Regions from separate parts of the Kluyvera ascorbata genome, predicted to be linked through region 3. Evidence: predicted binding sites of a transcription regulator. Region 3 holds the regulator's gene; each other region holds the start of a gene.
What was found. The regulator ArgR, encoded in region 3, controls arginine synthesis, uptake and breakdown. The targets are predictions, from matches to a motif close to ANTGAATAAAAATACANT.

Region 1 (6,483 bases), 470 kb from region 3:
CAGCGCGCTGGGGCTGTTTAACGGCGATATCGGCGTGGCGCTGGATCGCGGAGAGGGGATGCGCGTTTGGTTCCCGATGCCGGATGGCACGATTAAATCTGTGCAGCCAAGCCGTTTGCCCGAGCACGATACCGCGTGGGCAATGACGGTGCATAAATCACAGGGCTCCGAGTTCACCCACGCCGCGCTGGTGCTGCCGACGCAGATTGTCCCGGTGGTGAGCCGTGAGCTGGTCTATACGGCGATAACTCGCGCAAAAGTGCGGCTGTCGATGTACGCCGATAAAAACCTGCTCGCGCAGGCGATTGCCACGCGCACTGAACGACGCAGCGGCCTATCGGCGATTTTTGCAGAGATGGAATAGGTTAGCACGGTGCCTCGTGTAGCGCGGGCGAGCGTTCAGCGACCCCGGGGTCAGCGCAAGCGCTTCGCCCGGGCTACGTAATATATCGCTTACACCAAATCCGTCATCAGCACCTTCGACCGGCGCTGATAGTTATACAGCTGCTTCTTACTCTCCGGCAGCAGCTCCACGTCCACCGGCTTAAACCCGCGCTCCTGGAACCAGTGAATGCTGCGCGTCGTCAGCACGAACAGATGGTTAAGCCCCATCTGCTTCGCCTGGGAGGCAATCCGCTGTAGCAGCACTTCTCCGCGTGAAGAACTTCGGTAATCTGGATGTACCGCCACGCAGGCCATCTCACCAATTTTCTCTTCCGGGAAAGGATAAAGTGCGGCACAGGCGATCGTGGTGTTATCACGCTGAATAATCGTGAATTTATCGATCTCCATCTCCAGCTGTTCGCGGGAGCGGCGCACTAGAATACCCTGCTGCTCCAGCGGTGCGATCAGGTCCAGAATGCCGCCAATATCGTTGATGGTTGCCCGGCGAATTTGCTCGGAGCTTTCCATGACAATCTGCGTACCGATACCGTCGCGGGAGAACAGCTCCTGTAACAGCGTACCGTCTTCCTGATAGCTGATAAGGTGGCAGCGACGTACGCCGCTGCGGCAGGCTTTTACCGCGCCGCGCAGGAAACGCGCGGTGCCGGAAAGGTAGTCGCCTTCTTTTTCCAGCTCTTCAATGCGTGCCTGTGCTTCGTTCGGGAACAGTTCGGAGATAATGTCACCCGCTTCGTTAAACACGCCCTGCGAGGAGCAGAAGCCGATCATCTTCTCGGCCTTCAGCTTAATGGCGAGCTGGGTAGCAATCTCTTCCGAAGTCAGGTTAAAGCTCTCACCGGTAACAGAAACGGCGACCGGGCCCATCAGCACGATAGCGCCGCTGTCGAGCTGGCGGTGAATGGCTTCTTCATCAATACGGCGAATACGTCCGCTATGGCAGTAGTCGATACCGTCGTCGACGCCCAGCGGCTGAGCGATAATAAAGTTACCGCTGACCACGTTGATGTGCGCGCCCTGCAGCGGGGTGTTATTCAGGCTCATCGACAGGCGGGCGGTAATATCCAGCTGCAGCAGGCCCGCGGCTTGCTTCACCAGCTCCAGGGTTTTCGTATCCGTCACGCGAATATGTTTGTGGTAGGTTGGCTCATGGTGATGCTCGGCCAGATTCGCGTCGATTTGCGGGCGCGCGCCATAGACCAACACCAGGCGAATGCCTAGACTGTGCAGCAGGCCAATATCGTTGACGATGCTGGAAAAGTTTTCATGCTCAATGGCTTCGCCGCCAAGCATGATGACAAACGTCTTCCCCCGGTGGGCGTTAATATAGGGGACGGTATGGCGAAACCCCTCTACCAGTTCGGTTCTACGTTCCTTCACCACGGCACAACCCTCAATGCATGATTATTCGTAATTAGTGTATTTTTATTCTGTTTTTATCGGAAACGCAAGCCACAATTTGCTTAAACATTGGAAAAACTCCGGCCAAATTTCACTGATTCAACGAATGTTTACCCTTTTATAGATGACAGTTTATGCGGCTTTAGTTACAGTTTCCGGTCAATCGTATTATGCGTATACTCGTCGTCTTTCAAGTAGCAGGTGCGTTGGCTGCGTTTACTCACCCGAATCACTTACTAAAGTAAGCTCATCGGGATTCGCGCACTTGCCGCCTTCCTGCCACTCGAAATCCATAGAGTATAAGTTGGGTTACTTTTTTGCCTGGGATGGAGCATGTCGGGAAGTCAGTCTTTGAGCCGTCGTCGCCTGCTACAAGGTGCCGGCGCCATGTGGTTGTTAAGCGTGAGTCAGGTCGGGTTAGCTGCCGTCAGTCAGGTGGTGGCGGTGCGCATATGGCCTGCGTCCAGCTACACGCGCGTGACGGTGGAGTCCAGCCGTGAGCTCAAGTATCGACAGTTTGCGTTGAGCAATCCTGATCGCCTGGTGGTTGACCTCGAGGGGGTGAACCTGAACTCGGTGCTGAAAGGCATGGGCGCGCAGATCCGCAGCGACGACCCTTTCATTAAATCTGCGCGCGTAGGGCAGTTCGATCCGCAAACGGTGCGTATGGTGTTTGAGCTGAAGCAGGACGTGAAGCCGCAGCTGTTTGCCCTTGCACCGGTGGCAGAGTTTAAAGAACGTCTGGTGATGGATCTCTATCCTGCCAGCAGTAAAGAGCAGCAGGACCCGCTGCTGGCGCTGCTGGAAGACTACAACAAAGGCGACCTGGAAAAGCAGGTACCGCCGTCGCAAAGCGGCCCGCAGCCTGGCAAAGCCGGGCGCGACCGTCCAATTGTTATCATGCTTGACCCCGGCCACGGCGGCGAAGACTCCGGCGCGGTGGGTAAATACAAAACGCGGGAGAAAGACGTGGTACTGCAAATTGCCCGTCGCCTGCGCGCGCTGATTGAAAAAGAAGGCAACATGAAAGCCTACATGACGCGCAACGAAGATATCTTTATTCCGCTGAAGGTGCGCGTGGCGAAAGCCCAGAAGCAGCGCGCCGACCTGTTTGTCTCTATTCATGCGGATGCGTTTACCAGCCGCCAGCCGAGCGGCTCATCGGTGTTTGCCCTGTCGACCAAAGGGGCCACCAGTACCGCGGCAAAATACCTCGCTCAAACCCAGAACGCCTCGGACTTAATCGGTGGTGTGAGCAAGAGCGGCGACCGCTACGTCGACCACACCATGTTCGATATGGTGCAGTCGCTGACCATCGCTGACAGCCTGAAGTTTGGTAAAGCGGTGTTGAAAAAGCTGGGGCAGGTGAACGACCTGCATAAAAACCAGGTGGAGCAGGCCGGATTTGCGGTGCTGAAAGCACCGGATATTCCGTCGATCCTAGTCGAAACGGCGTTTATCAGTAACGTTGAAGAGGAGCGCAAGCTCAAGACTGCGACTTTCCAGCAGGAAGTGGCTGAATCTATTCTCGCCGGGATCAAAGCCTACTTTGCCGACGGCGCGACGCTGGCGCGGCGCGGGTAATCGGCGATGTCACGGCTGAAAAGCGCCCACGGCGGCAACACGCGCGAAGCGGCGGCGCTGATGGGCCTGACCGCCGACCAACTGCTGGACTTCAGTGCGAACATCAATCCGTTGGGCATGCCCGATACCCTGAAGCAGGCTATTGTTGCCCAGCTCTCCTGCGCGGAGCGCTACCCTGACGTTGACTACCAGCAGCTGCATCAGGCGCTGGCGGCGCATCACGGCGTGCCTGCGGCGTGGTGCCTGGCGGGTAACGGTGAAACTGAGTCGATTTTCACTCTCGTCCACGGCCTGAAGCCTAAGCGGGCGATGGTGGTGGCTCCGGGCTTTGCCGAATATCGCCGGGCGCTGGAAACCATCGATTGCGAGATTGCAACCTTTGCACTTCGCGAAGCGGACGGCTGGCAGCTCACCTCCCGCCTGCTTGATGCGCTAACCCCTGAGCTGGACTGCCTGTTTCTCTGCACGCCAAACAACCCGACCGGGCTGCTGCCGGAACGTGCGCTGCTGCTGGCGGTGGCCGAACGCTGCAACACGCTGAATATTCAGCTTATCCTCGACGAAGCCTTCCTCGATTTTATTCCTGGTGAACAGGGGTTTATTCCGCTGCTCGCGCAAAACCCACATATCTGGGTGCTGCGCTCGCTGACCAAGTTTTACGCTATTCCCGGTTTGCGTCTGGGGTATTTGCTCAACGGCGACGCGCAGGCGGTGGCGCGGCTGAGAAGGCATCAGATGCCGTGGTCTATCAACGCTTTTGCAGCGCTGGCCGGGGAAATCGTGCTGAACGACCATGAGTATCAGCAGCGCACATGGCGATGGCTTGATGAGGAAGTGACACGGTTTTATCGCGCGCTGGAGAATATGCCGGGGTTGAAGGTCTATCCGGGCAGGGCTAACTATCTGTTTCTGCGCTGTGAACGCGTGGAGATTGAGTTGCAATATGCGCTGCTGCAACGGCGGATTTTAATCCGCAGCTGTGCCAATTATCCGGGGCTGGACGAGCGCTATTTCCGCGTGGCGATTCGCGGCGCGGCGGAAAATCAGCAGTTGCTGGACGCGCTGCATCAGGTGCTGGGCTGAACCCCGCCGGTCACCGCTTTTAGCAGGTGCTGCTGCGGCCAGCGTTCGGAGAGCCCGCATTGCGCCAGCGACCATTTCACATACTCCACATCATGACGACGCCGGTCGAGCATCAGCCCGACCACGCTGCCGCTGTGCGCGACGTTCAGACCGTATAACCCACAGCTTTCAACCAGCGTCAGCAGCGTGTCAAAGCCCGGCTTTGGCAGCAGCGTCTGGCTGGCGACGGCGCTGAGCGTCGCGGCTTCTCCCAGCAGGCTAGCGCTGTTGCTTTCGCAGGCCGTCTGTAGGTTTTCCCATGCTTGCGCCAGCGTGCTGGCGTGAGTCCTGAGCGCGGCTTCGCGGGGCTGGCGATGGTAGTCGGCGGTTCGCAGAACGCGCGGGCTTTCCAGCACCAGCAGATCAAACTCAGGTGCGGGCGCACAGGCAATCTGCGTGCGGGCATGAAGGTGGTCGAACAGCGTTAGCGAGCGGAACAGGGTGCTGTCCGTTGGCTCAAGGGAGACACAAAGCGCGGCGAGTTCAGATTCACTCAGTGAATGCCCCAAATGCATTGCGGTGGCGAGCGCCGTGGCGGCAAGGTCGGCGGTGCTGCTTGCCATCCCTTTGGCGATCGGCAGCGTCGAGTCCACTTCAATGCGCAGCGTCTTGCTCATCGCGAGGGGATAATCCCAGTGAGCCAGCAGCGTATCCACCATGCGGCGCGTAAGCGGGCGCTCATCAAGGCGCGGCGTTCCCCGACGGACTTCCACCGTGCTGTACCAGTCTATTGGGCAGGAGACCAGCTTTTCACTGCCTAGAATCCAGCCCTGAATCAGCTCTCCGCAGGAGCCTGGACAGCGCGCAACGCTCATGATTTCCCTTGCCTTGTGTTTCAAAATATCACTACCGTAAATAAATATACCGGTATTGTCACAGCGCAACGAAATCATTTTACCGGGGCGCTAGAGTAACCTGCTTTTATTTTATGTGGGCCATCGTGTCGGCATAAATCTGCAATCAACAGGTTTGGCATCGATAATATGCCAGGGAAGGAGGTGTAAATCCTCCGCAGCCCCCGCTGCTGTAATGCTGACGACCCCGTATTGACCACTGATCGACCGATCGGGAAGGCCGGGTGAGGATGACGCTGAGCCAGAAGACCTGCCTGTTGATTTATTTCAACAGCTTCGGTGGGAAGCGGGTTGCTTTGAGTCGCACAGTCTCCGGACTGGGCGTACGCACGGCTATACCCAAGTTCCACCCTGAATAGGGTCAGGGTATGGCAGCCAGACAGCATGCATTCGTTCTCGCCGGCACCGGTAGCGGCTGTGGTAAAACCACGGTAACGCTCGGCCTGCTGACGCTGCTTCAGCAGCGCGGCCTGCGGGTGCAGCCCTATAAAGTGGGGCCGGACTACCTCGATACCGGCTGGCATACCGCGCTGTGCGGCGTTGCCTCCCGCAACCTCGATGCATTCATGCTACCCACCGCCATCCTCAATGCGCTGTTCAGCGAACATATGCAGCAGGCCGATATCGCCGTCATTGAAGGCGTGATGGGCCTCTATGACGGCTACGGCACCGACCCTAACTATTGCAGCAGCGCCGCGATGGCCAAACAGCTAGGCTGCCCGGTGATTTTGCTGGTAGACGGTAAAGCGGTATCCACCTCCATTGCCGCCACGGTAATGGGCTTTCAGCACTTCGACCCGAGCCTCAATATCGCGGGCGTTATCGTTAACCGCGTCAACAGCGAGAGCCATTTCCAGCTACTGAAAAGCGCCATTGAATGCTACTGCGCGCTGCCTGTGCTGGGCTACGTGCCGCGCGCGGAAGGCGTGGCGCTGCCCGAACGCCATCTGGGGCTGGTGACCGCCAGTGAATCCGCGATTGATAAGCAACCGTGGCAGGATTTTGCGGCAACGCTTTCGCGCACGCTGGATATCGGCAGGTTACTGGAACTCACTGAACTTCATGCGCTGCCCGCCGGTCAGTGGCCGCAGGAACCGCTTTGCGGAGACGGGTTGACCCT
Region 2 (6,483 bases), 650 kb from region 3:
GGCGGCTTTCGTCACGCGCCAGCATCTCAACGTAGGCCAGGCACCAATGCGCGAAGGTTACCGGCTGCGCGCGTTGCAGGTGCGTATAGCCCGGCATCACCGCATCCTGGTTTGCCTGTGCGGTGTCGACCAGCGCGCTTTGCAGCTGGCGGATTGCCGTCAGCAGCTCAGCAACGGTATCTTTGCACCACAGTTTGAGGTCGGTCGCGACCTGGTCGTTACGGCTACGGCCGGTGTGCAGCTTTTTACCCAGTTGACCCACTTTGTCGATAAGCTTGCCTTCAACCCAGCTATGGATATCTTCAGCATCGCTTTCCAGAATCTGCTGCGGGTTTGCCCGCACTTCTTCCAGCAGCACGCCCAGCGCGGCTTCCAGTTGAGATTGCTCATCCGCCGTCAGAACGCCAACCGTCACCAGCGCTTTGGACCAGGCAACAGAGCCAACGATATCCTGCTCCGCCAGGCGATAGTCAAAGCGTAAAGAGTCATTGAACTGTTTGAACCGCTGATCCGCTGCCTGAGTAAAACGCCCACCCCAAAGTGCCATAACATGCTTCCTTAATTTCTTCGATTTCACTGCCGGATGGCGCTACGCTTATCCGGCCTACAGGTTCTGTTCACGTAGGCCCGATAAGGCGTAGCCGCCATCGGGCGCATAAATAGTTAAGCCAGAATACGCGTACCGATCGGCGTGCCGTTAAACAGCGCCGGCAGCTGCTCCGCGTGACGCCATGAAGCGATATCTACCGGACGACCCAGCGTACGTGCCGCATCAAGCGCCGCGTTCACCTTCACAATCATCCCATCGGTAATAATGCCCTGCTCGATCAGCTGTTCAGCCTTCGCCGCCGTCATTTCGGCAATACGCTGGCCTTTACCGTCGAGAATACCGCTCACATCGGAGAGCAGAATCAGGTCTGCGCCAAGCGTTGCCGCCAGCGCGGTTGCCGCCTGGTCAGCGTTAACGTTCATCAGTTGCCCTTCGGCGGTCACGCCAATCGAGCTCACCACCGGCAGGAAACCGCCTTCCAGCAGCAGATTAATCAGTTTAGGTGAACCCGGCTGCGCCAGGCCCACGTGGCCTAGTTCTTCATCCAGCTTCGTCACCTGCACGCTGTCGCCATCGCCGAGGAACAGGCCAACAGAGGCGATATCATGCTTCTTCGCCCACGCCAGCAGCGTTTTGTTGGCGGTACCCGCCAGCGCGCCGGTAATGATGTCGATTTGATCGGCAGGAGTGACGCGCAGACCATTTTTCTTTTTCACCGGCAGGTTGAGCTGCTTCATCAGCTCATCCACCACGCAGCCGCCGCCGTGGACAATCACCAGCAGGCGCTGATGCGACTCGCGGTAGTTGACCAGCGCGGTAAACAGGCGCTCCAGCGCTTCTTCGCTATCCAGTAACACGCCGCCCAGTTTGATAATTAATGGATTCATCGTCGTCACACCTTAAATAAGAGACTGCGTCTCAGCAAAGCCGAAACGGATATTGGCGCACTGCACGGCCTGTGCGGCAGCGCCTTTCAATAGGTTGTCTTCGGTCGCCACGACGATCAGGTGCTCGCCCTGCACCGCAAAACCGATATCGCAGAACGGCAGGCCGACCACGTTTTTCAGTGCCGGAACGCCCTTCTCGTATAAACGTACCATCGGCTTGTCACCGTAGGCCTGTTGTAAGGTTTCCGCCACCTGCGCATGGGTCACGCCCGGCTTCAGACGGCAGGTAATGGTTTCCAGAATGCCGCGCGGGAAGTTGCCCAGATGCGGGGTGAAAATCACCTCTGCGCCCAGGTGGCTAGCGATTTCCGGCTGATGGCGATGGGTGAACACGCCGTACGGTTGCAGGCTCACTTCACAGAAGCTGTTGGAGATTGCCGCTTTACGCCCTGCGCCGCTCACTCCGCTGGTTGCGTTAATCACCGGCCATTGCGTGAGATCCAGCAAATTCCCATCAATCAACGGTTTTAAGGAAAGCTGCGCCGCCGTCGGGTAACAGCCCGGCACCGCAATCAGGTTCGCCTCTTTCAGCGCCTCGGCGCTCCACTCGGCCAGGCCATACACCGCCTGCGCCAGCAGCTCAGGATGCTGATGGGTAAACCCGTAGTATTTTTCATAGAAGGCGCCGTCGTTCACACGGAACGCACCGGAAAGGTCGAACACCACGCAGCCTGCCGCGAGGAACTGCGGGGCCAGATCGTGACTCACTTCGTGGGCGGTCGCCAGGAACACCACATCAACACCGGCGCTGAACTCACTGATATCGGACATCGGCTGCAGCGGCAGATCGACAATCCCTTTCAGCTGTGGATGCAAATCGGAGATTAACTTTCCTGCATCATTGCTTTGCGCTGAGACCGTCAAAGCGGTTATGTTCATATGAGGATGGCGATTTACATAGGTCACAAGCTCTGCGCCAGCGTAACCGCTCGCGCCCACAATCAGCGTATTCAACATCGGGGCCGTTTACCTTCTTATGTCTGTTTGCCTGATTAAGCGTTTTCTATTCACCCTACCGTTGGTGGGTTTTCTTACGCCTAATGATAATGTATTTTTATTCACAAATACTGCATGAATATTGATACTATCATGACCCGAGGTGTGTCAACAATGAAAAACAATTTACCCCCATTTATCGAGATTTACCGTGCGTTGATCGGCACTCCTTCCATCAGCGCAACCGAAGAAGCGCTCGATCAGAGCAATGCGTCTTTAATCACTCTGCTTGCTGACTGGTTCTCCTCGTTAGGCTTCAATGTCGAGGTACAGCCGGTTCCCGGCACGCGCAATAAATTCAACCTGCTGGCCAGCACCGGACACGGCGCAGGCGGGCTGCTGCTCGCCGGCCATACCGATACCGTGCCGTTTGACGACGGACGCTGGACCCGCGATCCGTTCACCCTCACCGAGCACGACAACAAGCTCTACGGTCTGGGTACCGCCGACATGAAAGGCTTCTTCGCCTTTATTCTGGATGCGCTGCGTGATGTTGACGTGACGACGCTTAAAAAACCGCTCTATATCCTGGCAACCGCCGATGAAGAGACCAGCATGGCGGGCGCCCGCTACTTCTCTGAATCCACAGCGCTTCGCCCGGACTGCGCCATCATCGGTGAACCTACCTCACTGCAACCGGTACGCGCGCATAAAGGCCATATGTCGAACGCCATTCGCGTGATGGGCCAGTCCGGCCACTCCAGCGACCCAGCGCGCGGCGTCAACGCCATTGAGATCATGCACGACGCCATTGGCCGCGTGATGCGGCTGCGCGACTCGCTGAAAGAGCGCTATCACTACGAAGCATTTACCGTACCGTATCCAACGCTCAACCTCGGCGCGATCCACGGCGGCGACGCCTCCAACCGCATCTGTGCCTGCTGCGAGCTGCATATGGATATTCGCCCATTGCCTGGCATGACCCTGAACGATCTCAACGGTCTGCTGGATGAAGCGCTGGAGCCGGTAAGCGCACAATGGCCGGGACGCTTGACGGTGAGCGAGCTGCATCCGCCAATTCCAGGCTACGAATGCCCGCCAGACCACCAACTGGTCGAGGTGCTGGAAAAACTGCTCGGTACGAAGACCGAAGTGGTGAACTACTGCACCGAAGCACCGTTTATCCAGACCCTGTGTCCGACCATCGTCTTAGGCCCAGGCTCAATTAATCAGGCGCACCAGCCGGATGAATACCTGGAAACGCGCTTTATTAAGCCGACGCGCGAGTTAATTACCCAGGTCGTGCATCACTTCTGCTGGCATTAATGTGTTCTGCCCGGTGGCGCTACGCTTACCGGGCCTACCCCCACCCGTAGGCCGGATAAGCGCAGCGCCATCCGGCATCTCTAAGCCGCGATCTCCTTCACATTTTCATAAGCATTTCTTATCTGGCACGATACGAATTAACTTTCATAAATTGTCGCGATTTATTCGTTTGCTGAAGCGATTTCGCAGCAATTGACGTACGGGTTTTTACGTGGCTTTATAAAAGAGGTGTCTTTATCTCGCCCTTACGTTCCAGGGGTTGGGATATAACAAAATAAAATGAGATGGGGTGTCTGGGTTAATGAACGAACAATATTCCGCGTTGCGTAGTAATGTCAGTATGCTCGGTAAAGTGCTAGGCGATACCATCAAGGATGCGCTTGGTGAGAACATTCTTGACCGTGTAGAAACGATCCGTAAGTTGTCCAAATCTTCTCGTGCGGGCAACGAAGCCAATCGCCAGGAGCTGCTCACCACGCTGCAGAACCTGTCCAACGATGAGCTGCTGCCGGTCGCCCGCGCGTTCAGTCAGTTCCTGAACCTGGCCAACACCGCCGAGCAGTACCACAGCATTTCGCCAAAAGGCGAAGCGGCAAGCAACCCGGAAGTGATTGCTCGTACCCTGCGTAAACTCAAAGACCAACCTAATCTCAACGAAACTATCATCAAAAAAGCCGTTGAATCCCTGTCGCTGGAGCTGGTACTCACCGCGCACCCAACCGAAATCACGCGTCGTACCCTGATTCACAAAATGGGTGAGATCAACAACTGCTTAAAGCAGCTCGATAACACCGATATCGCCGACTACGAACGCAACCAGGTGATGCGCCGACTGCGCCAGCTGATTGCCCAGTCCTGGCACACCGATGAAATTCGTAAGCATCGTCCAAGCCCGGTTGATGAGGCCAAATGGGGCTTTGCGGTGGTGGAAAACAGCCTGTGGGAAGGCGTACCCAACTACCTGCGCGAACTGAATGAACAGCTGGAAGAGAACCTCGGTTACCAGCTACCGGTCGATTTCGTGCCGGTACGCTTTACCTCCTGGATGGGCGGCGACCGCGACGGCAACCCGAACGTCACCGCAGAAATCACCCGCCACGTGCTGCTGCTCAGCCGCTGGAAAGCGACCGACCTGTTCCTGAAAGATATTCAGATCCTGATTTCTGAGCTGTCGATGGTCGAGTGTACCGACGAACTGCGCGAGCTGGTTGGTGAAGCCGGTGCAACCGAGCCGTACCGCTTCCTGATGAAAAACCTGCGTACCCGCCTGCTGTCAACCCAAGCCTGGCTGGAAGCGCGCCTGAAAGGCGAGCGTCTACCGAAACCGGCGGGCCTTATCAGCCAGAACGAACAGCTGTGGGAACCGCTGTACGCCTGCTATAAATCGCTGCAGGCCTGCGGGATGGGCATTATCGCCAACGGCGAACTGCTCGATACCCTGCGTCGCGTGAAGTGTTTTGGCGTGCCGCTGGTGCGTATCGACGTGCGTCAGGAAAGCACCCGCCACACCGAAGCTCTGGGCGAGCTGACTCGCTATCTGGGCATCGGCGACTACGAAAGCTGGTCAGAAGCCGACAAGCAGGCCTTCCTGATCCGCGAACTGAATTCCAAACGTCCGCTTCTCCCGCGTAGCTGGGAGCCAAGCAACGAAACCCGCGAAGTTCTTAATACCTGTAAAGCGATTGTCGATGCCCCTGTCGGCTCAGTCGCCGCCTACGTTATCTCAATGGCAAAAACGCCGTCTGACGTGCTGGCGGTTCATCTGCTGCTGAAAGAAGCGGGCATTACCTTCGCACTGCCGGTTGCTCCGCTGTTCGAAACCCTCGACGACCTGAACAACGCCGACGACGTCATGACCCAGCTTCTGGGCATCGACTGGTACCGCGGATTTATTCAGGGCAAACAGATGGTGATGATTGGCTATTCCGACTCCGCAAAAGATGCGGGCGTCATGGCGGCATCCTGGGCGCAGTACCAGGCGCAAGATGCTCTGATCAAAACCTGTGAGAAAGCGGGCATCGAGCTGACGCTGTTCCACGGTCGTGGTGGCTCCATTGGCCGCGGTGGCGCACCGGCTCACGCTGCGCTGCTCTCTCAGCCTCCGGGAAGCCTGAAAGGTGGCCTGCGCGTGACCGAACAGGGCGAGATGATCCGCTTCAAATACGGTCTGCCGGAAATCACCGTCAGCAGCCTGTCGCTGTACACCAGCGCCATTCTGGAAGCGAACCTGCTGCCACCGCCGGAACCAAAAGAAGAGTGGCGCGGCATCATGGACGAACTGTCGGATATCTCCTGCGAGATGTACCGCGGCTACGTGCGTGAAAACAAAGATTTCGTGCCGTACTTCCGTTCCGCTACGCCGGAGCAGGAACTGGGCAAACTGCCATTGGGTTCACGTCCGGCAAAACGTCGCGCAACCGGCGGCGTTGAATCCCTGCGTGCAATTCCATGGATCTTTGCCTGGACGCAGAACCGTCTGATGCTGCCAGCCTGGCTGGGTGCCGGTGCCGCGCTGCAAAAAGTGGTTGAAGATGGCAAACAGAGCAAGCTGGAGGCCATGTGTCGCGACTGGCCGTTCTTCTCAACCCGCCTGGGCATGCTGGAGATGGTCTACTCGAAAGCTGACCTGTGGCTGGCGGAATACTACGATCAGCGTCTGGTGAAAAAAGAGCTGTGGGGTCTGGGTACCGAACTGCGCGACCAGCTGGAAGCCGACATCAAAGT
Region 3 (6,483 bases):
GTCGAGAACGCGTAGCGGCTTCAGTACCCGTGGCGTATCGTAACGACGGTTTTTGGGCGCGCTATCGGTTAGCCGTGTCAGACGAATGAGCGGCTCCTGGCTGACCGCAAGCCCCTGAGGATGAGCCAGCCACTCTTTATGGCTACGCGCGATAGCGGTGCATAGCCCTGCTTCGGCGATGGTCTCCTCCAGCTTTTGCGCTTCCCACTGCGCGACCGCCTGCGCCACCCGATGACGGCTATTTGGCACATCGAGGATATCGAGGATCCCATCACGTAAACGCGGGTAGCCGCCGTGCAGGAATATCCAACGATTGTCGGCAGTAAGATAGAAATCGGTTGTGGGGTAATCCGGATCGTTGTACTGCCAGTTAAAGCCGTTCTGCTGCTGGAAGGTCACCGCATGCGTTGAGGCGGCGGCGCTGTGACAATCGACGGTAATCGGCTGCTGCTTGCCGCGAAGCACATCAAGCATCATGCCCTGTAGCGCCAGCACCGAGGCTGCGGCTTCACCAATGGCAAAAGGGGTAGGATAGACCGGCGTGTTGTGGGTAAATGACACCCTCTCAACGGCCAAATGTGTCATACCAAGGTCGTGACACAGCTTATTGAAAACAGGATTGTCGCGCTTCACCGCAGGTTCCTTATCGTTAATAAGACTTTCGTTATTCTGACAACTATTACGCCAAAAGCGATAGCTATACTTAAATGGAAACACTATTCAGGAGGGTGTAATGACCACGCAAGCATGGCAGGACAACGATCTTTTCCAGACGGGCTACCTGGTGAACGGCGAATGGCATCAGCTCGACACCACCTTTGATGTACTCAACCCCGCGACGGGCGAGGTTGTCGCCAAAGTCGCGAAGGCCGGGAAACAGGAGACGGAGCAGGCCATTGCCGCCGCAGCGCGCGCTTTCCCGCTATGGCGGGCAAAAACGGCGAAGGCGCGTTCAGAACTGCTGTATCGCTGGTACCAGCTCATCATCGAACATAAAAGCTGGCTGGCGAAACTGATGACCATCGAGCAGGGCAAGCCGTTGAAAGAGGCTGAAGGCGAGGTGGATTACGCGGCGAGTTTTATTCAGTGGTTTGCCGAACAGGGCAAAAGAGCGAACGGCGAGATTATTCCGCCGGCTAAACCGGGTTCACGTATTCTGGCAACCCGCGAGCCAATCGGTGTTGTCGCGGCTATCACGCCGTGGAACTTCCCGATGGCAATGCTCACCCGCAAGCTGGGGCCTGCGCTGGCCGCGGGCTGTACCGGTGTTATCAAACCCGCGAATAACACGCCGCTATGCGCGTTCGCACTGCTGGCGCTGGCGAAGAAAGCGGGGATCCCTGATGGCGTACTGAATGCGGTAGCAGGGAATACGTTGGAGATAAGCGACGCTATTATGGCGAGCCATGACGTGCGCAAAATTTCCTTTACCGGCTCGACATCGGTCGGGAAGACGCTGGTGCGTAACGCGGCCGAAACCATGAAGAAAGTCTCCATGGAGCTCGGGGGGAATGCACCGTATATCGTTTTTGAAGATGCTGATATCGATGCTGCGGTGAAGGGGGCGATAGCCAACAAGTTCCGCAATGCCGGGCAGGTATGCGTGAGCGTGAACCGTTTTTATATCCATGACAGCGTGTATGAGCGTTTTGTCAGCCAGCTTGCTGCCGCAGTGAAAGCGTTAAAAGTGGGGAACGGATTGGATGACGGTGTCGTTGTTGGGCCACTGATTGAGCCTGCTGCGGTTAAAAAGGTGCGTGAGCACGTTGAAGATGCGGTATCGAAAGGGGCGAAAGTATTAGCCGGCGGTCAGCCGCATGCGCTGGGGGGAAACTTCTGGCAACCGACGGTATTGGGAGATTGTCAGGAAACGATGCTGCTGGCGCAGGAAGAGACTTTTGGCCCGCTGGCGGCCTGTTTCCGCTTTAGCGACGAAGAGGATGTTATTCATCGCGCGAATAATACACCTTACGGACTGGCGGCCTATTTCTATACCCAAAACCTCTCCCGCGTCTTCCGTGTCTCGCAGGCGCTGGAAAGTGGGATGATCGGCATTAACGAATGCGCGGTTTCAACCGAGCTGGGGCCGTTTGGTGGCGTGAAAGAGTCCGGGCTTGGCCGCGAAGGTTCGGTGCTGGGGTTGGAAGAGTACCTCGAAGTGAAAACGTTGCACATTGGGGGACTTTAGTCAGTTGAATGGGATGAGGGCGTAAGATGAAAATCTATACTTTTGATTTTGACGAGATAGAGGATCAGGGCGATTTTTACCGGGAGTTCGCCCGTCTCTTTGCCCTCGATCGCGAGAAAATACGCGATCTGGACACGTTGTGGGATGTGGTGACCAGCAAAGAAATACCGTTACCCGTGGAGATTGAGTTCCTGCATCTGGACGAAAAGCAGCGACGACGTTACGGCGCGCTTATTTTGCTCTTTGATGAAGCAGAAGAAGAGCTGGAAGGGATGCTGCGCTTTAACGTCCAGCGCGGATAAAAAAAAGCCCTCGCCAAAAAGCGAGGGCAAGTCGTCGGTCAAGACGACGAGGGTTTATTTGTACAGCTCAGCTGTAGCGTGCCAATGGTCACCGGTACGTGCTTCGATAATACGATAGCTGCTAGCACCTTCTTTCTCTGCTTTTGCGGCTAGCTCACTACGCATATCCATCGGGTCGCTACCAACCTGTGAAACAGAGATGGTGCCCATTGATTGCAGGTTCTGTGCCTGGTCCTGACTTACCTGGTGTGCTGCGGCGCTTGCGCCGAAAGAAAGTACAGATGCCAGACCAAGGGATGCGATGATAATTGCGCTTTTCATATTCTTACTCCTCACCTTATTTTGCAGCGGTGAGAGGATGTTGTTGCTGATTCCTGGGACCGCTGTGGAAATTTTTACTGAATGCCGACGTATTGCTTCACACTAACTTATTTGTACAGTTCTGCCGTTGCGTGCCAATGGTCACCGGTACGCGCTTCAATGATGCGATAAGAAGATGCACCTTGTTCTTCTGCTTTTTTGTTCAGCATTTCATGCATGTCCATCGGGTTTGAACCGACAGAGCCGACAGATACGGTGCCGATTGCTTGACGGGTTTGTGCCTGGTCGCTGTTGATAGAGTCAGCGGCGAAAGCGCCAAACGAGATAACAGATAGGATGCTCAGAGCGGCAACGGTTGTTTTGATTTTCATGATACTCACCTCGTCGTATTTTTTTGGAGGGCCTTTGTTTTGTGACCCTCATCACGAAATTAAGTATACACTAATCACGAAAAATATTAATACCCAGCTAATTGTTTCTCGTGTAATTAGTTGTCAGGAATCGTCATTTTTAGAAGATATACGTATAAAAAAACGCATATTTTGGCAAAGTTCGTCGTCAATAATGCGTAAAATCAAACGGATAGGATAATTTGATGTTTTGTGCGGTTAAGTTGGGATATATTCACTGAAACTATGGTTTAGGGTGGAAAATCGCACTAAATGTTAACGAAGCGGCAGAAGAAACGGCGGGTGAGTCGGTGGGAAAGCGGACTCCTCCGGAGGGACCAGAGGAGTATCACGAGGGATTACAGCTCCTGTTCAAACAGAACCTGAATGGCCTCGTAGAGATCTTTAACAGTGAAGCCTCGAGCCGGTGTGGTGAAGATAGTGTCATCACCGGCAATGCTGCCGAGAATACCTTCAGCCTTGCCTAAAGAGTCCAGAAGGCGCGCGATAAGCTGTGCGGCGCCTGGGCTGGTATGAATCACAACGACTGCGTCATTGTAGTCGATATCCAGAACCAGATTCTTCAACGGGCTGGTGGTGGTCGGTACACCCAGTTCTGCTGGCAGGCAGTAAACCATCTCCATTTTGGCGTTGCGAGTTCGCACTGCGCCAAACTTCGTCAGCATACGAGAGACTTTGGATTGGTTGATATTATCGAAGCCTTCTTCTTGTAAGGCCTGAACAATTTCGCCCTGAGAGCTAAATTTTTCTTCCTTCAGTAACGCTTTAAAGGCTTTAACTAATTCTTCTTGTTTAGTTGAACTTCGCATAAGTCACCCGAGTATGGTGGTGAAATTAACATTATTATGCATATAGGTGAATTTTTATGCAAAACAATTTATCCCAAGAGGCTAGGCCAAATAGAGAAAGGCCGGATTTTAGCAAAAATTAGACCTAAGAAACATGCCTATATCACGGGATCTAAATAAGTTAAAAGTAAATGAATTGTTATTAAATTGCTGTTGTTTTACGCAACGTGCTGAGTATATTGTAATCGATAGTTGATGAAAGTTTGGTTTCGTAGATAGACCTTTTTCTGGGAGTAGTGCGGTAACGCCAGCAATGCTGCTGTCATACCCGCATTCTGTAAGCAATTATATTGTAATTATTTACCTTGTGAATTAAGGTCGCCGCAACGGAGTAACAACAGGTATCTCTTGCGTCGGTTATGCGGTCCACGACAGGTTATTACCTGAATGTCATTAACCATAATAAGGAGTTTAGGATGAAAGTCGCAGTCCTTGGTGCCGCCGGCGGTATTGGCCAGGCGCTTGCCCTACTACTAAAGACCCAACTGCCTTCAGGTTCAGAACTCTCCCTCTATGATATTGCCCCCGTCACGCCTGGCGTGGCTGTCGATCTCAGCCATATTCCTACTGATGTCAAAATCAAAGGATTCTCTGGTGAAGATGCGACGCCTGCGCTGGTAGGGGCGGATGTTGTCCTGATCTCTGCTGGGGTAGCGCGTAAGCCCGGTATGGATCGCTCCGATCTGTTTAACGTTAACGCCGGGATTGTCAAAAACCTGGTGCAGCAAATCGCAAAAACCGCGCCTAAAGCCTGTATTGGCATTATTACCAACCCGGTCAACACCACCGTGGCCATTGCCGCTGAAGTGCTGAAAAAAGCGGGCGTATACGACAAAAACAAACTGTTTGGCGTCACGACGCTGGACATCATCCGCTCCAATACCTTTGTGGCTGAGCTGAAAGGTAAAAAATGCGGTGACGTCGAGGTCCCGGTTATCGGCGGCCACTCCGGCGTAACGATTCTTCCTTTGTTGTCGCAAATCCCAGGCGTCAGCTTCTCTGAACAAGAAGTCAATGACCTGACCAAGCGTATCCAGAATGCGGGTACCGAAGTGGTTGAAGCAAAAGCCGGTGGCGGCTCAGCAACCCTGTCCATGGGCCAGGCTGCTGCACGCTTTGGCTTGTCCCTGGTTCGCGCTCTGCAGGGTGAGAAAGGGGTAGTTGAATGCGCCTATGTTGAAGGCGATGGCGAATATGCTCGTTTCTTCTCACAGCCGCTGCTGCTGGGTAAAAATGGGATTGAAGAACGTCAGTCTATCGGCAAACTGAGCGCTTACGAACAGCAGGCGCTGGAAGGAATGCTGGATACGCTGAGAAAAGATATTCAGCTTGGCGAAGATTTTATCAATAAATAAGATCTGACCGCTGAATATAACAAAGGGGCCGAGGGCCCCTTTGCTTTTGGTCGTTTAGTTGGACGCTGGGTATTCCTGAATCGTTACCTGCATCGTTAACTTCTTATCGTCACGCATGACCACGACTGGAATCACTGAACCCGGGCGGATCTCCGCGACCTGGTCCATGGTCTCTAGTGCGGAAACCGCCGGTTTACCGTTCACCGAGATAATCACGTCGTTGTTCTGAATACCGGCTTGCGCAGCGGGGCCGTCTGGCGCAATTTCGTTAACCACAATCCCCTGAATCTGATCGATACCGCCGCCTTGCGCGCGCAGCGGTGCGATTTCGCGGCCGCTGATACCGATGAAACCACGAATCACGCGCCCGTCACGGATAAGCTTATCCATAATCTTAGTTGCCAGCTGGAATGGGATGGCAAAGCTTAGCCCTTCTGGCGTTTCGCCATCGTTGCTCTTATCGAACGAAAGGGTATTGATGCCCATGAGCTCGCCCAGCGAGTTCACCAGCGCGCCGCCGGAGTTACCGTGGTTGATGGAGGCATCGGTTTGCAGGAAGTTCTGTCGACCGCTTGGGTTCAGGCCGATACGACCGGTGGCGCTGATGATCCCCTGCGTGATGGTCTGCCCGAGGTTATACGGGTTGCCGATAGCCAGTACCACGTCGCCAATGTGCGGCACGCGGGTTGGGTTAATCGGAATGACCGGCAGACCGCCGGTGGCGTTAATCTTGAGGACCGCGAGGTCGGTCAGGCTATCGGAGCCGACGAGCAGCGCTTCAAACACGCGACCATCCTGCAGTGCGACAATAATCTGGTCCGCATCGTTAATGACGTGCTTATTGGTAACGATGTATCCGCGCTGATCCATAATCACGCCGGAACCGAGGGTTTTAATCTCGAGTTGGGTGTTGGTATTGCTGTTCAGACTACGGTTATAGACGTTAACCACCGCAGGAGCGGCACGGCGCACCGCCGAGTTGTAGCTGGCAGGAGTTTCGTCCGTGCTGCTAAAGCGCTGAGTGGCGAGCGGGTTCCACTGGCGCAAAGACGGGACGGT

Region 1: the regulator ArgR is predicted to act here: its motif matches at 1,819-1,836, upstream of argA (amino-acid N-acetyltransferase).
Region 2: the regulator ArgR is predicted to act here: its motif matches at 2,543-2,560, upstream of argC (N-acetyl-gamma-glutamyl-phosphate reductase).

The regions. Positions count from the first base shown of each region.
Region 1 is NZ_CP096201.1:975,831-982,313, forward strand. It holds gene recD (exodeoxyribonuclease V subunit alpha) at 1-364, shown strand, start outside; gene argA (amino-acid N-acetyltransferase) at 454-1,785, opposite strand; gene amiC (N-acetylmuramoyl-L-alanine amidase AmiC) at 2,137-3,387, shown strand; gene cobD (threonine-phosphate decarboxylase CobD) at 3,394-4,470, shown strand; gene MY052_RS04695 (GHMP family kinase ATP-binding protein) at 4,455-5,324, opposite strand; cobalamin riboswitch at 5,458-5,635, shown strand; gene MY052_RS04700 (cobyrinic acid a,c-diamide synthase CobB) at 5,732-6,483, shown strand, end outside.
Region 2 is NZ_CP096201.1:4,908,130-4,914,612, forward strand. It holds gene argH (argininosuccinate lyase) at 1-547, opposite strand, end outside; gene argB (acetylglutamate kinase) at 664-1,437, opposite strand; gene argC (N-acetyl-gamma-glutamyl-phosphate reductase) at 1,450-2,454, opposite strand; gene argE (acetylornithine deacetylase) at 2,608-3,759, shown strand; gene ppc (phosphoenolpyruvate carboxylase) at 4,061-6,483, shown strand, end outside.
Region 3 is NZ_CP096201.1:501,529-508,011, forward strand. It holds gene MY052_RS02385 (CoA transferase) at 1-585, opposite strand, end outside; gene MY052_RS02390 (NAD-dependent succinate-semialdehyde dehydrogenase) at 734-2,188, shown strand; gene MY052_RS02395 (barstar family protein) at 2,215-2,490, shown strand; gene yhcN-B (DUF1471 family stress response protein YhcN-B) at 2,545-2,811, opposite strand; gene yhcN (peroxide/acid stress response protein YhcN) at 2,919-3,182, opposite strand; gene argR (transcriptional regulator ArgR) at 3,560-4,030, opposite strand; gene mdh (malate dehydrogenase) at 4,486-5,424, shown strand; gene degS (outer membrane-stress sensor serine endopeptidase DegS) at 5,479-6,483, opposite strand, start outside.